2 regions of the Klebsiella ornithinolytica genome follow, and region 2 is predicted to be linked to the other one. Evidence: predicted binding sites of a transcription regulator. Region 2 holds the regulator's gene; the other holds the start of a gene.
The links. The regulator ArgR, encoded in region 2, controls arginine synthesis, uptake and breakdown. The targets are predictions, from matches to a motif close to ANTGAATAAAAATACANT.
Positions count from the first base shown of each region.

Region 1: a site for ArgR is predicted at 3,175-3,192, ahead of argC (N-acetyl-gamma-glutamyl-phosphate reductase). Genes of this name have one in related genera too.

Region 1 covers NZ_CP130153.1:5,399,799-5,406,880, forward strand. Annotated here, with positions in the region: gene argH (argininosuccinate lyase) at 1-1,170, opposite strand, end outside; gene argB (acetylglutamate kinase) at 1,274-2,050, opposite strand; gene argC (N-acetyl-gamma-glutamyl-phosphate reductase) at 2,057-3,061, opposite strand; gene argE (acetylornithine deacetylase) at 3,240-4,391, shown strand; gene ppc (phosphoenolpyruvate carboxylase) at 4,647-7,082, shown strand, end outside.
Region 2 covers NZ_CP130153.1:512,573-519,654, reverse strand. Annotated here, with positions in the region: gene mdh (malate dehydrogenase) at 1-875, opposite strand, end outside; gene argR (transcriptional regulator ArgR) at 1,291-1,761, shown strand; gene yhcN (peroxide/acid stress response protein YhcN) at 2,115-2,378, shown strand; gene yhcN-B (DUF1471 family stress response protein YhcN-B) at 2,481-2,747, shown strand; gene Q1L34_RS02450 (barstar family protein) at 2,797-3,072, opposite strand; gene aaeB (p-hydroxybenzoic acid efflux pump subunit AaeB) at 3,234-5,201, opposite strand; gene aaeA (p-hydroxybenzoic acid efflux pump subunit AaeA) at 5,207-6,139, opposite strand; gene aaeX (p-hydroxybenzoic acid efflux pump operon protein AaeX) at 6,147-6,350, opposite strand; gene aaeR (HTH-type transcriptional activator AaeR) at 6,482-7,082, shown strand, end outside.

The DNA.
Region 1 (7,082 bases), 660 kb from region 2:
TTCCCCGACGATATGGTGCGCTTCACGGAACGGTACGCCTTTCGCAACCAGATAATCCGCCAGTTCGGTCGCATTTGCGTAGCCCTGCTGCGCCGCCTCTTCACAACGCGGACGCTTGACCTGAATACCATCCAGCACCAGCGTCGCCATATGCAGGCAGTCAAGCCAGGTATCGAGCGCGTCGAACAGCCCTTCTTTGTCTTCCTGCATATCTTTATTGTAGGCCAGCGGCAGACCTTTCAGAGTCATCATCATTCCGGTCAGGGCACCCTGAACACGGCCACATTTTCCGCGGATAAGTTCGAGCGCATCTGGATTCTTTTTCTGTGGCATCAGCGAGGAACCGGAGGTAACGCGATCGGATAATTCAATAAAACCGGCTTCGCCCGTATTAAAGAAAATCAGATCTTCGGCGAAACGTGACAGGTGAACCATGCCAATCGACGCATCGGAGAGCAGCTCCAGTACGTGGTCACGGTCAGAAACGCTGTCCAGGCTATTGCGGGTCGCCGAAGCAAAACCCAGCCAGTCAGCCAGCTGCTCGCGATCGATATCATAGGCGGTACCCGCCAGCGCACCGCAGCCCAGAGGGCTGACGTCCAGACGCTTAAGGGTATCCTGCAGGCGGCTTTCATCCCGCGCCAGCATCTCAACGTAGGCCAGGCACCAGTGGGCGAACGTCACCGGCTGCGCACGCTGCAGGTGGGTATAACCCGGCATAACGGCATCCTGGTTGTTCTGCGCCGTATCCACCAGCGCGCTTTGCAGCTGGCGGTTCGCAGAGAGTAGCTCCGCAACGGTATCTTTACACCACAGCTTCAGGTCGGTTGCGACCTGATCGTTACGGCTACGCCCGGTATGCAATTTTTTACCCAGCTGGCCCACTTTGTCGATCAGTTTACCTTCCACCCAGCTGTGGATATCTTCCGCATCGCTTGCAAGAATTTGCTGCGGATTCGCCCGCACCTCTTCCAGCAGCACGCTGAGCGCCTCTTCCAGCTGCTGCTGCTCAGCGGCACTCAGAACGCCCACCGTCACCAGCGCTTTAGACCAGGCAACAGAGCCAACGATATCCTGCTCCGCCAGGCGATAGTCGAAGCGCAAAGAGTCGTTGAACTGCTTGAACCGCTGATCTGCTGCCTGAGTAAAACGCCCGCCCCAAAGTGCCATAACCATTTTCCTTAAATTCGTTTAGTTCTGCCGGGTGACGCTTCGCTAACCCGACCTACCGTCTTGTAGGCCCGGCCAGCAATACGCCGCCGGGCATGAAATATTAAGCCAGAATACGCGTGCCGATAGGCGTGCCATTAAATAATGCCGGCAGCTGTTCCGCGTGACGCCAGGAGGCGATATCCACCGGGCGTCCCAGCGCGCGCGCCGCATCCAGCGCGGCATTCACCTTGACGATCATGCCGTCAGTGATAATGCCTTGTTCGATCAGCTGCTCCGCCTTCGCCGCGGTCATCTCCGCGATGCGCTGGCCTTTACCATCGAGAATACCGCTGACATCGGAAAGCAGAATCAGATCCGCGCCGAGGGTCGCCGCCAGCGCAGTGGCCGCCTGGTCAGCATTCACGTTCATCAGCTCTCCTTCATCGGTCACGCCGATCGAACTGACTACCGGCAGGTAGCCGCCGGCCAGCAGGGTGTTAATCAGCGCCGGCGATCCCGGCTGCGCCAGGCCAACGTGGCCCAGATCTTCATCAAGCTGAGTGACCTTCACGCTGTCACCATCGCCAAGGAACAGGCCAACGGACATAATATGGTGTTTCTTCGCCCATGCCAGCAGCGTCTTATTCGCGGTTCCCGCCAGCGCACCGGTAATAATGTCGATCTGATCCGCAGGCGTCACCCGCAGACCGTTTTTCTTGTTCACCGGCAGGTTGAGCTGCTTCATCAGCTCATCCACCACACAGCCGCCGCCGTGAACAATAACCAGCGGGCGATGATGCGTTTCACGATAATTGACCAGCGCGGTAAACAGACGCTCCAGCGCTTCTTCGCTGTCGAGTAAAACGCCGCCGAGTTTGATAATTAATGGGTTCATCATCACACCTTAAATAAGAGACTGCGTTTCAGCGAAGCCGAAACGAATATTCGCGCACTGTACTGCCTGTGCTGCCGCGCCTTTCAGCAGGTTATCTTCCGCCGCCACCACGATGATATGCTGGTCCTGAACCGCAAAACCGATATCACAGAATGGCAGACCTACGACGTTTTTCAATGCGGGCACGCCTTTATCGTATAAACGTACCAATGGCTTATCGGCATACGCCTGCTGGAACACACCGGCAACCTGCTCTTTGCTGACGCCCGGCTTCAGGCGGCAGGTAATGGTTTCCAGAATCCCACGTTTAAAGTTGCCGAGATGAGGCGTAAAAATCACCTCTGCGCCAAGATGGGTCGAGATTTCCGGGTGGTGACGATGGTTGAACACGCCATACGGCTGCAGACTGACTTCACAGAAGCTATTGCCGATGGCCGCTTTACGTCCCGCACCGCTGACGCCGCTGGTGGCGTTGATCACCGGCCACTGGGTAAGATCCAGCAGGTCCGCATCGATCAACGGCTTCAGCGACAGCTGAGCCGCCGTTGGATAGCAGCCCGGTACGGCGACCAGATTCGCCTCTTTCAGTTTGTCGACGCTCCACTCTGCCAGGCCATATACCGCCTGCTCAAGCAGGGCCGGATGCTGATGAGTAAAGCCGTAATATTTTTCGTAGAACGCACCGTCATTTACGCGGAAGGCGCCGGATAAGTCGAACACCACGCAGCCTGCGGCAAGGAACTGCGGCGCCAGGTCGTGGCTCACTTCATGGGCGGTAGCGAGGAAGACGACATCCACCCCGGCGCTAAATTCGCTGATATCTGACATCGGCTGCAGCGGTAAATCCACAATGCCTTTCAGCTGCGGATGCAAATCGGAAATTGATTTCCCTGCATCATTGCTTTGCGCGGAGACCGTCAAAGCGGTTATGGTCATATGAGGATGGCGATTTACATAGGTCACTAGCTCTGCGCCGGCATAACCGCTGGCACCCACAATCAGCGTCTTCAACATCGGGGCTCTTCACCTTCTTACGTCATATTTGTCCAGGAAGCATTTCTCTTCCTCACCCTGTTAAGCCGTAAGCACTTTCCCTACATTTTATGGGTTTTCTTACGCTCAACGATAATGTATTTTTATTCACTAATACTGCATGAATATTGATACTATCATGACCCGAGGTGTGTCAACAATGAAAAACAATTTACCACCCTTTATCGAGATTTACCGCGCATTGATCGCCACACCTTCCATCAGCGCAACCGAAGAGGCGCTGGATCAAAGTAATGAGACTTTAATCAATTTACTCGCCGGCTGGTTCCGCGAAATCGGCTTCAATGTCGAAGTGCAGCCGGTGCCAGATACGCGCAACAAATTCAATATGCTGGCCAGTACCGGCCACGGCGCTGGCGGCCTGCTTCTCGCCGGCCATACGGATACCGTTCCCTTTGATGACGGCCGCTGGACCCGCGATCCTTTCACCCTCACCGAGCACGAAAACAAGCTGTACGGCCTCGGCACCGCCGACATGAAAGGCTTTTTTGCCTTTATTCTTGATGCCCTGCGCGATGTCGATGTCAGTAAGCTGAAAAAACCGCTCTACATCCTGGCTACCGCCGATGAAGAGACCAGCATGGCCGGCGCCCGTTACTTTGCCGAAACGACCCTGCTACGCCCGGATTGCGCCATCATCGGCGAACCAACCTCTCTGCAGCCGGTACGCGCGCACAAAGGCCATATGTCCAACGCCATCCGTATCCAGGGGCAGTCCGGCCACTCCAGCGATCCGGCGCGCGGCGTCAACGCCATTGAGCTGATGCACGATGCCATTGGTCGCATCATGCAGCTGCGCGACTCGCTGAAAGAGCGCTATCACTACGATGCCTTCACCGTACCCTATCCGACACTCAACCTCGGGGCTATCCATGGCGGCGACGCGTCAAACCGAATCTGCGCCTGCTGCGAGCTGCATATGGATATTCGCCCGCTTCCGGGCATGACGCTCAACGATCTCAACGGACTGCTGGATGAAGCGCTGGCACCGGTTAGCGAACGCTGGCCGGGTCGCCTGACCGTCTCCGAGCTGCATCCGCCGATTCCGGGTTACGAATGCCCGCCGGACCACCGGCTGGTCCAGGTCGTTGAAAAGCTACTCGGCGCACAAACTGAAGTCGTGAACTACTGCACCGAAGCGCCGTTTATTCAGACGCTCTGCCCGACGCTGGTTTTAGGTCCAGGCTCTATTAATCAGGCCCACCAGCCGGATGAATATCTGGAAACCCGCTTTATCAAGCCGACCCGTGAGCTGATTACGCAGGTTGTCCACCATTTCTGCTGGCACTAAAAGCCAGCGGATCCCGCCCCTTTTCCTGGGGCGGAACGGTGATTCTGGTCACATTTCCATAAGCAACGCTTATCAAGCGACGTCTGAGTTAAATTTCGCAAATTGCCGCCATTTATTCGTTTGCTGAAGCGATTTCGCAACAATTGACGTGGGGGTTTTTACGTGGCTTTATAAAAGACGGCTGCTTATCCGCCGCTCAACGTTGCAGAGTGCCGGGTATAACAAAATAAAATGAGATGGGGTGTCTGGGGTAACATGAACGAACAATATTCCGCTTTGCGTAGTAATGTCAGTATGCTCGGTAAGGTGCTAGGCGATACCATCAAGGATGCACTGGGAGAGAACATTCTTGATCGTGTCGAAACTATCCGTAAATTGTCCAAGTCTTCTCGCGCCGGCAATGAAGCCAATCGCCAGGAATTGCTCACCACGCTGCAAAACTTGTCCAACGACGAGCTGCTGCCGGTCGCTCGCGCCTTCAGCCAGTTCCTGAACCTGGCGAATACGGCGGAGCAGTACCACAGTATTTCGCCAAACGGCGAAGCGGCCAGCAATCCGGAAGTGATTGCCCGCACCCTGAGAAAACTCAAAGACCAACCTCATCTCAACGAAGACACCATTAAAAAAGCGGTGGAGTCCCTGTCTCTGGAGCTGGTGTTAACCGCTCACCCCACCGAGATCACCCGCCGTACGCTGATCCACAAAATGGTGGAAGTGAACAACTGCCTGAAGCAGCTTGATAATAAAGATATCGCGGATTACGAACACCATCAGCTGATGCGCCGTCTGCGCCAGCTGATCGCCCAGTCATGGCATACGGATGAAATCCGTAAGTACCGCCCGACCCCGGTTGATGAAGCGAAATGGGGTTTTGCCGTTGTTGAAAACAGCCTGTGGGAAGGGGTACCAAACTACCTGCGCGAGCTGAATGAACAGCTGGAAGAGAACCTCAACTATCAGCTGCCGGTTGACTTTGTACCGGTGCGCTTCACCTCCTGGATGGGTGGTGACCGCGACGGTAACCCTAATGTGACCGCCGATATCACCCGTCAGGTGCTGCTGCTGAGCCGCTGGAAAGCCACCGACCTGTTCCTGAAAGATATTCAGCTGCTGATTTCCGAACTGTCGATGGTCGAATGTACCGACGAACTGCGGGAGCTGGCCGGTGCGGAAGGCGCGCAGGAACCGTATCGTTATCTGATGAAAAAACTGCGTACCCAGCTGATGGAAACCCAGGCCTGGCTGGAAGCTCGCCTGAAAGGACAGAAGCTGCCGAAACCTGTCGGCCTGATTACCCAGAACGAACAGCTGTGGGAACCGCTTTATGCCTGCTATAAGTCGCTACAGTCCTGCGGCATGGGCATTATCGCCAACGGCGAACTGCTCGATACCCTGCGCCGCGTGAAATCGTTCGGCGTACCGCTCGTGCGTATCGATATTCGTCAGGAAAGCACCCGCCATACCGAAGCGCTGGGGGAGATGACCCGCTATCTCGGCATCGGTGATTACGAAAGCTGGTCAGAAGCCGACAAACAGGCCTTCCTGATCCGCGAACTGAACTCCAAACGCCCGCTGCTGCCACGTCAGTGGGAGCCAAGCAATGAAACCCGCGAAGTGCTCGATACCTGCCGGGTGATCGCCGAAGCGCCGCACGGATCCATCGCCGCTTACGTGATCTCCATGGCGAAGACGCCATCCGATGTGCTGGCGGTTCACCTGCTGCTGAAAGAGTCCGGTATCGGCTTTGCTCTGCCGGTTGCGCCGCTGTTTGAAACCCTGGACGATCTGAACAACGCCAATGACGTCATGACCCAGCTGCTGAACATCGACTGGTATCGCGGCTTTATTCAGGGCAAACAGATGGTCATGATCGGCTACTCCGATTCGGCGAAAGATGCCGGCGTGATGGCCGCGTCCTGGGCGCAATACCAGGCGCAGGATGCGTTGATCAAAACCTGCGAAAAAGCCGGTATTGAACTGACGCTGTTCCACGGACGCGGCGGCTCTATCGGTCGCGGCGGCGCCCCGGCGCACGCGGCGCTGCTTTCTCAGCCTCCGGGAAGCCTGAAAGGCGGCCTGCGCGTGACGGAACAGGGCGAGATGATCCGCTTTAAATACGGTCTGCCGGAAGTCACCATCAGCAGTCTGTCGCTGTACACCAGCGCAGTCCTGGAGGCCAACCTGCTGCCGCCGCCGGAACCCAAACCGGAATGGCGTCACATCATGGCCGAGCTGTCGGACATCTCTTGTGACATGTATCGTGGCTACGTGCGTGAAAATAAAGACTTTGTCCCTTATTTCCGCTCCGCAACGCCGGAGCAGGAACTGGGCAAACTGCCGCTCGGCTCGCGTCCGGCAAAACGTCGCGCCACCGGTGGCGTCGAGTCCCTGCGCGCTATTCCATGGATTTTCGCCTGGACCCAGAACCGCCTGATGTTGCCGGCCTGGCTGGGCGCAGGTACCGCGCTGCAAAAAGTGGTAGAAGATGGCAAGCAGAGCGAGCTGGAAACCATGTGTCGCGACTGGCCGTTCTTCTCTACCCGTCTGGGCATGCTGGAAATGGTGTTCTCGAAGGCTGACCTGTGGCTGGCGGAATACTACGATCAGCGTCTGGTGAAACCGGAGCTATGGAAACTGGGCGCGGAGCTGCGTGAGCTGCTGTCCAACGGGATCAAAGTGGTGCTCGATATT
Region 2 (7,082 bases):
AGCGCCTGTTGCTCAAATGCGCTTAGCTTACCGAACGACTGACGCTCTTCGATGCCGTTTTTGCCCAGCAGTAACGGTTGCGAGAAGAAACGCGCGTACTGGCCATCACCTTCAACATAAGCGCATTCGACCACGCCTTTCTCGCCCTGCATCGCACGCACTAAGGAAAGACCAAAGCGGGCGGCCGCCTGCCCCATAGAAAGCGTGGCAGAACCGCCACCGGCTTTCGCTTCAACAACTTCGGTGCCGGCGTTCTGGATGCGTTTTGTCAGATCGGCAACTTCTTGCTCGCTGAAGCTCACGCCAGCAATCTGTGACAATAGCGGCAGGATGGTCACGCCGGAGTGGCCGCCAATAACCGGCACTTCAACGTCGGATGCGGATTTACCTTTCAGCTCAGCCACAAAGGTATTTGAACGGATGATGTCCAGCGTGGTCACGCCAAACAGTTTGTTCTTATCGTAAACGCCGGCTTTTTTCAGCACCTCTGCCGCGATGGCCACCGTGGTGTTCACCGGGTTAGTAATGATACCGATGCAGGCCTGCGGGCAGGTTTTCGCTATCTGCTGTACCAGGTTCTTCACGATACCAGCGTTAACGTTAAATAAATCGGAGCGATCCATGCCTGGTTTACGGGCTACGCCGGCGGAAATCAGCACCACATCAGCCCCAACAAGCGCCGGAGTTGCGTCTTCACCGGAGAAACCTTTGATTTTTACATCGGTAGGAATATGGCTAAGATCAACCGCCACGCCCGGCGTGACCGGAGCAATGTCGTACAACGAGAGTTCTGAACCTGAAGGCAGTTGGGTCTTAAGTAGTAGGGCAAGCGCCTGGCCGATTCCACCAGCGGCGCCGAGGACTGCAACTTTCATCCTAAACTCCTTATTATGGTTAATATAGTCTTTCGTTACTCCGTCGCCTGGACCTTAATTCACAAGATGAACAATTACAATAAGTATGGTTGAAGAATGCGTTCTGGTGCGCAGCGATGCATCCGCTTCGCATTTTCATCCCTGAGACTGACCATCCAGCAAAACGTAGTACCGGATCGACTATTGGTTACAATACACCCAGCTCACTCGGCAAAACAACATCATTCTCATAACATTTAGTTTACTTTTACAGCGATTTACGCGCTGTGATGAAGGCATGTTCCTTAGCAGGGTTATTTGCTAAAATATGCCCCCTTCATAACATTATTTACTTTATCCCCCTGCGGATTATTTGCATAAAAATTCATTACTATGCATAATGATGTTGTTTTTACCACCATAATTTGGGTGACTTATGCGAAGTTCGGCAAAACAAGAAGAACTGGTTAAAGCGTTTAAACTGCTGCTTAAAGAAGAAAAGTTCAGCTCTCAAGGTGAAATCGTCCAGGCGCTGCAGGAAGAAGGTTTCGATAATATCAACCAATCGAAAGTCTCCCGCATGTTGACAAAATTTGGCGCGGTTCGTACCCGTAACGCCAAAATGGAGATGGTCTATTGCCTGCCTGCCGAACTTGGCGTTCCTACGACCTCCAGCCCGCTGAAAAACCTCGTGTTGGATATCGACTATAACGATGCGGTCGTGGTTATCCATACCAGCCCGGGCGCTGCGCAGCTGATTGCTCGCCTGCTGGACTCTCTCGGGAAGGCGGAAGGGATTCTCGGCAGCATTGCCGGCGATGACACTATCTTTACGACCCCGGCCAGAGGCTTCACCGTCAAAGATCTGTACGACGCCATTCTCGTCCTGTTTGAACAGGAACTCTGAGAGCCTCCCCTCTGGTTACCACCAGAGGGTCTTTTCAAAAATATTGCATTTCTTTAACATTTAGTGTGGTTTTCGGCCTCTATACATACTTTTACCGAATGAACGGGCCAGAAGCGCACAAAATATCAAAATACCCTATCTATATGATTTTAATCGCTATATCAGACTTCTATGGCGAGTAAATGACATTTCTAATTCTTATACGTTATAAAAACGACAATTCTTTGTAATTATTTACTCATACAACCATTAGCGTGGTATTAATATTTTTGGTGATTAGTGTATACTTGATTTTGTGATGAGGGTCACGAAACGAAGAGCCCTCAATAATAAGATTCGACGAGGTGAACATCATGAAAATCAAAACAACTGTAGCTGCACTAAGCATCCTGTCTGTTCTGTCCTTTGGCGCTTTCGCCGCTGACTCTATCAACAGCGATCAGGCGCAAGGCCGTCAGTCAATCGGTACCATTTCCGTCGGCGCGGTGAGTTCTTCCCCGATGGATATGCATGAGATGCTGAACAAAAAAGCTCAGGAAGAAGGTGCGTCTTCTTATCGCATCATCGAAGCCCGTACCGGTGACCACTGGCACGCTACGGCAGAGCTTTATAAATAAGACGTAATGATTGTCGGTTACGAACTAAATACGAATAATTCACAGCGGCCCAGGCCCATATAAAGCCTCCCGCCGCTGCAACAAATGGTTGGAGTAAAGATTATGAAACGTTCAATGATCATCGCATCCCTGGGCCTGGCTTCCGTTCTCTCCTTCGGCGCTAGCGCCGCCGTACATCAGGTCAACGCGGAACAAGCTCAAAACCTGCAGTCGATGGGCACCATCTCTGTTTCTCAGGTAGGCAGCGCCCCGATGGATATGCGCCATGAACTGGCGGCTAAAGCCGAAAAAGAAGGCGCAAGCAGCTACCGTATTATTGAAGCCCGTACCGGCGATAGCTGGCACGCTACAGCTGAGTTGTACAAATAAACCCTCGTCGTCTTATCCGACGACTTGCCCCCGCTTGTCGGGGGCTTTTTTATGCCTGCCTGGCGTTAAACCGTAGCTCCCCTTCCAGCTCTTCTTCCGCTTCATCAAACAGCAATATCAAGGCGCCAAAGCGCCGACGCTGCTTATCGCTTAAGTGAATAAACTCAATCTCCAGCGGCAGCGGCAGCAGACCGCTGGTGACGGCTTCCCACAATGAGTCCAGATTGTTCACCTGCTCGCGGTTGAGCGAGAAGCTCCGCGAAAATTCACGATAGAAATCCTGCTGATCGGCTATATCATCAAAATCAAATGTATAGATAGTCATCGCCCACACCCTGTCAACATCGCGCTATTGCCACCTGCCAATACTGCCTATGCCTCCACGCGCCGGGTTTTCTCTCCCTGCTTCCCTGAACGAAACGCGAATATCCCCGACGATTAAGTATAGTGATAAAAAAACCGACGCTTCAGCGTCGGTTCAGGTAGTTAGCTATTGGTCAATACATGCTGGTACTTACGCAACATATCCACCAGCCGTCGGACCGGTTCCGTCACCTGCGGTGACGCCTCCCAGACCTGCAGTTTTTCCTGATAAACGTCCAGCTCTTCTAACAAACGAGCAAAATAGCGACGTCGTTTATCATCGCTGCCTGCGGAAATCACATGGTCCGCAGTGCGGCGCAGCTGGCGGTGAAATGCCGACAGATCGTCGTTCACCGGCACAGGCGCATCCCGCAGACGCTGATGGGCAATAATCAGGGTCAGCGCCAGGCGGAAACGGGCGATATCGCCGGGGAACTTATTCAGCAAGAGGAACAGCTGCTGATAAAGCGCCGGCAAATGGTTCTCTTTACGGCGAGAGGTATTGGTCGTCAGGGATGACACCGCGGCCGAAACAAACTGATTCAGCAGCACACGTCCGGTACGCGCTTGTGAATTATCCCGTACCAGCAGAATCACCATCAGCGCCAGAAAACAGCCGACGATCTGGCCCAGCGCGCTATCAAGAAACTGGCTGAACTGAAACTGCATAGGGTTATCCAGTACCAGAATGTTGATGGTACTCGCCAGCGCCCCCAGCGATCCCAGCCGCCGTTTTTGTACCTCAATACCAATAAAGAACGCCATCGCCGCCAGGCTGATACACAGCAGCAGCATACTCTGCTGCGTGGCGGGCATAATCACCAGGAAGAACAGCGCCCCCAGCGGTAAGGCCGCCAGCGTACCGTAGAGAAAATCTATTGCCACCATTCGTGGGTTGGGCAGGCGCATGGCGAGCGACGTCACCACCGCAATCATCACCATCGCCCCGCTACCGGACGTCCAGCCGGTCCACAGCCAGAACAGCGTCCCAAGAATGCAGGAAATGGAGGTGCGCCAGAAGTTGACCATCGCATGATGACGCTCGGCGGACCCTGCCTTTATCACCACCTCACCCTGCAGCACTTCATCTTCAACCCGGCTGATCCTGGTATTGCCGACCACGCCGCGCTTCAACAGCAGATAGCGTGTCGCGGCGCCAACCCAGCTGTAAATAGTGACCGGCGTATTGTGCTCCCCCTTCCAGGTCAGAAAACGGCGCATTCTTTTCAGCTGTCGATGGACGTCCTGTACGGTTTCAACCGGCTCGGCAAACAGCTCGCGGTAATCACTGGTCACGATTTCCGGGCGCGAATTCTGGATCAGGTACGTTTCGCAGGCCTGAGTAATCAGCGTTAAAGAAAGAGTATTAATGGCCTTCAGGCGCTGATTGACCCTGGCCCAGCGCGAGGACTCCATAATCAGGTTGCTGCGCATTCCTTCCAGCGCACTGGTCCGACGCACCAGCGAACCCCATGCTTTATCAACCACTTCGCTGTCGCCATGCGCCACACAAAGTTGCATCAGGCGGTACTGTTCGATCAGCAGGTTATCCAGCTCAAGATCGATCTCTTTCTTAATCGAGCGCGGGGAAAATAACAGGTCCGCCATAATGGCGCTGACAATCCCCACCACAATCTCGCTGCAACGCTCAACGGCAAACTGCGGTGCCAGCATCGGATCGGTATGAATGGTGATAATAATGATCAGCGCGGTATAGCCTGCCAGCCCCCAGGCATAGGAGTTTTCGACGCGAACCAGCGAGGAGATCCAGGTGCAGAAACCCGCCCACAGACAGCACACCAGCATCATCAGCAGCGGCGCGCGAATCATCAGAATGATTATCGCCAGCGCGGCAATACAGCCGATAAACGTCCCGACAATACGCAGCATCCCGCGATAGCGGATCGCGCCAGAATAAGGTTCTCCGCCGGCGGCAAACGCGGGACCCGCGGTGACAATGGCCGCCGTGAGTACCGCCCAGCGCGGCGTTTCCAGTTGAAAATGGAAGCCGACAAAGAGTGCCAGCACCACCGCACACGCTAATTTAATCGCGAAGCGCAGGTGCCGGGGAGAAATGGTGAAGATCCCCATGGCGATTAACCAAACTCACGCAGGCGCATCGCCAGTTTCTGGAAGAAGTTCACCTGGGTTGTATCGCGGTCTTCTTTACCGGTAATCACCACCGTCGCGGTTGTCCCCGCTGGCCACAGATTGCCCTGCTGCTTGTCGAGTCGAATGCGGACCGGCACGCGCTGCGCCAGACGAACCCATTCAAGGTTAGAATCCACGGAAGCCATCCCTTTGGCGTCGCTGCTGCTGCTGGCGTTGGTCACCCCGGCGGCGATACTATCCACCGTACCTTTAATCGAGCGGCTGCTTCCCAGCGGGGTAATTTCCGCACGGTATCCCTGACGTACCCCTTCCAGTTTGGTCTCTTCAAGGTAGGCCACCACGTAAAAGGTGTTTTGCTTAACCAGCGCCACGGCTGTCGAGCCACGGGTAATAAATTCACCGTTGTAAACGTTGAGGTTGGTCACCCAACCATCGGCCGGCGCGCGGACAACCGTGCGTTCAAGATCGAGCTTTGCCAGATCCCGGCTGGCCACGGCTTTCGCCAGCTGATGCTCTACCGTTTGTAAGACGTTATTGGCCTGGTCTATCTCTTCACGAGACATCGCCTGTACGCCCAGCCTGTTACGGCGGCCGGCTTCAACACGTTTTTCCTGCGCCAGAGTCTGGTAATAGGAAACGTCGGCCTGAGCTTCTTCGAGGGCTTTCTGATAACGCGGCTGGTCAATCACAAACAAAACCTGGTCTTTCTTAACCAGCTGGTTATCCTTGATATTTACCTGGGAAATCAGCCCGGATACATCGGGTGCGATAGCCACGATGTCGGCGCTGAATCGCGCGTCGCGCGTCCAGGGAGACGCGGTGTAATAGACCCAGGCGCGAAAAATCGCGACAAATGCCAGGATAACCAGTATCACAGTGATTGCGGTACGGAAGATATTTCTTGTTAGTGTTTTCACATCGACCTCAAACGAACAAACGCGATATCAGATAAAAAAGGCAGCAATATAACGCGGTATTAAACAGTGCAGGGTGCCAGACAAAATCATAGATGCCGGTGGGAACCAGCAGCCGGTGTACCAGCCAGAAAATGGCCAGCGATATTAGCAGCTCAAAGAAGATCGGCGGAAACGATAAGCCGAAAATCACGATGACAGGAAACAGACTCATGATGACCTTGATAAGAAGCGTACAGGTGATATGCGTGAAGCGTTTATTATGTAGCTAACAATATAGTAACGTAACAATTGCAGCATGATCTATATTATGTGATCTAAATCACTTTTAAGTCAGAGTGAACAATGGAACGATTAAAACGCATGTCCGTTTTTGCCAAAGTGGTTGAACTTGGTTCATTTACCGCCACGGCACACCAGCTCCAGATGAGCGTTTCATCCATCAGCCAGACTGTCTCCAGACTGGAAGATGAACTCCAGGTGAAGCTGCTCAACCGCAGCACCCGCAGCCTTGGCTTAACAGAAGCCGGCAAGATCTATTACCAGGGCTGCCGACGAATGCTGTTCGAAGCGCAGGACGTCCATGAGCAACTGTACGCGTTTAACAATACGCCCATCGGTACGCTGCGCGTCGGCTGCTCTTCAACTATGGCACAGAATGTCCTGGCCCACATTACCGCTGGAATGCTGAAAGAGTACCCGGGTTTATCCGTCAACCTGGTTACCGGAATTCCGGCGCCGGACCTGATTGCTGACGGGCTCGATGTGGTGATCCGTGTCGGGGCATTGCAGGATTCCAGTCTCTTCTCCCGCCGGCTTGGCTCGATGCCGATGGTGCTCTGCGCAGCGAAAAGCTACCTGCAGCAGGCGGGGATCCCGGAAAAACCGGCCGATCTCGCCAGCCATTCGTGGCTTGAGTACAGCGTGCGCCCTGATAATGAATTTG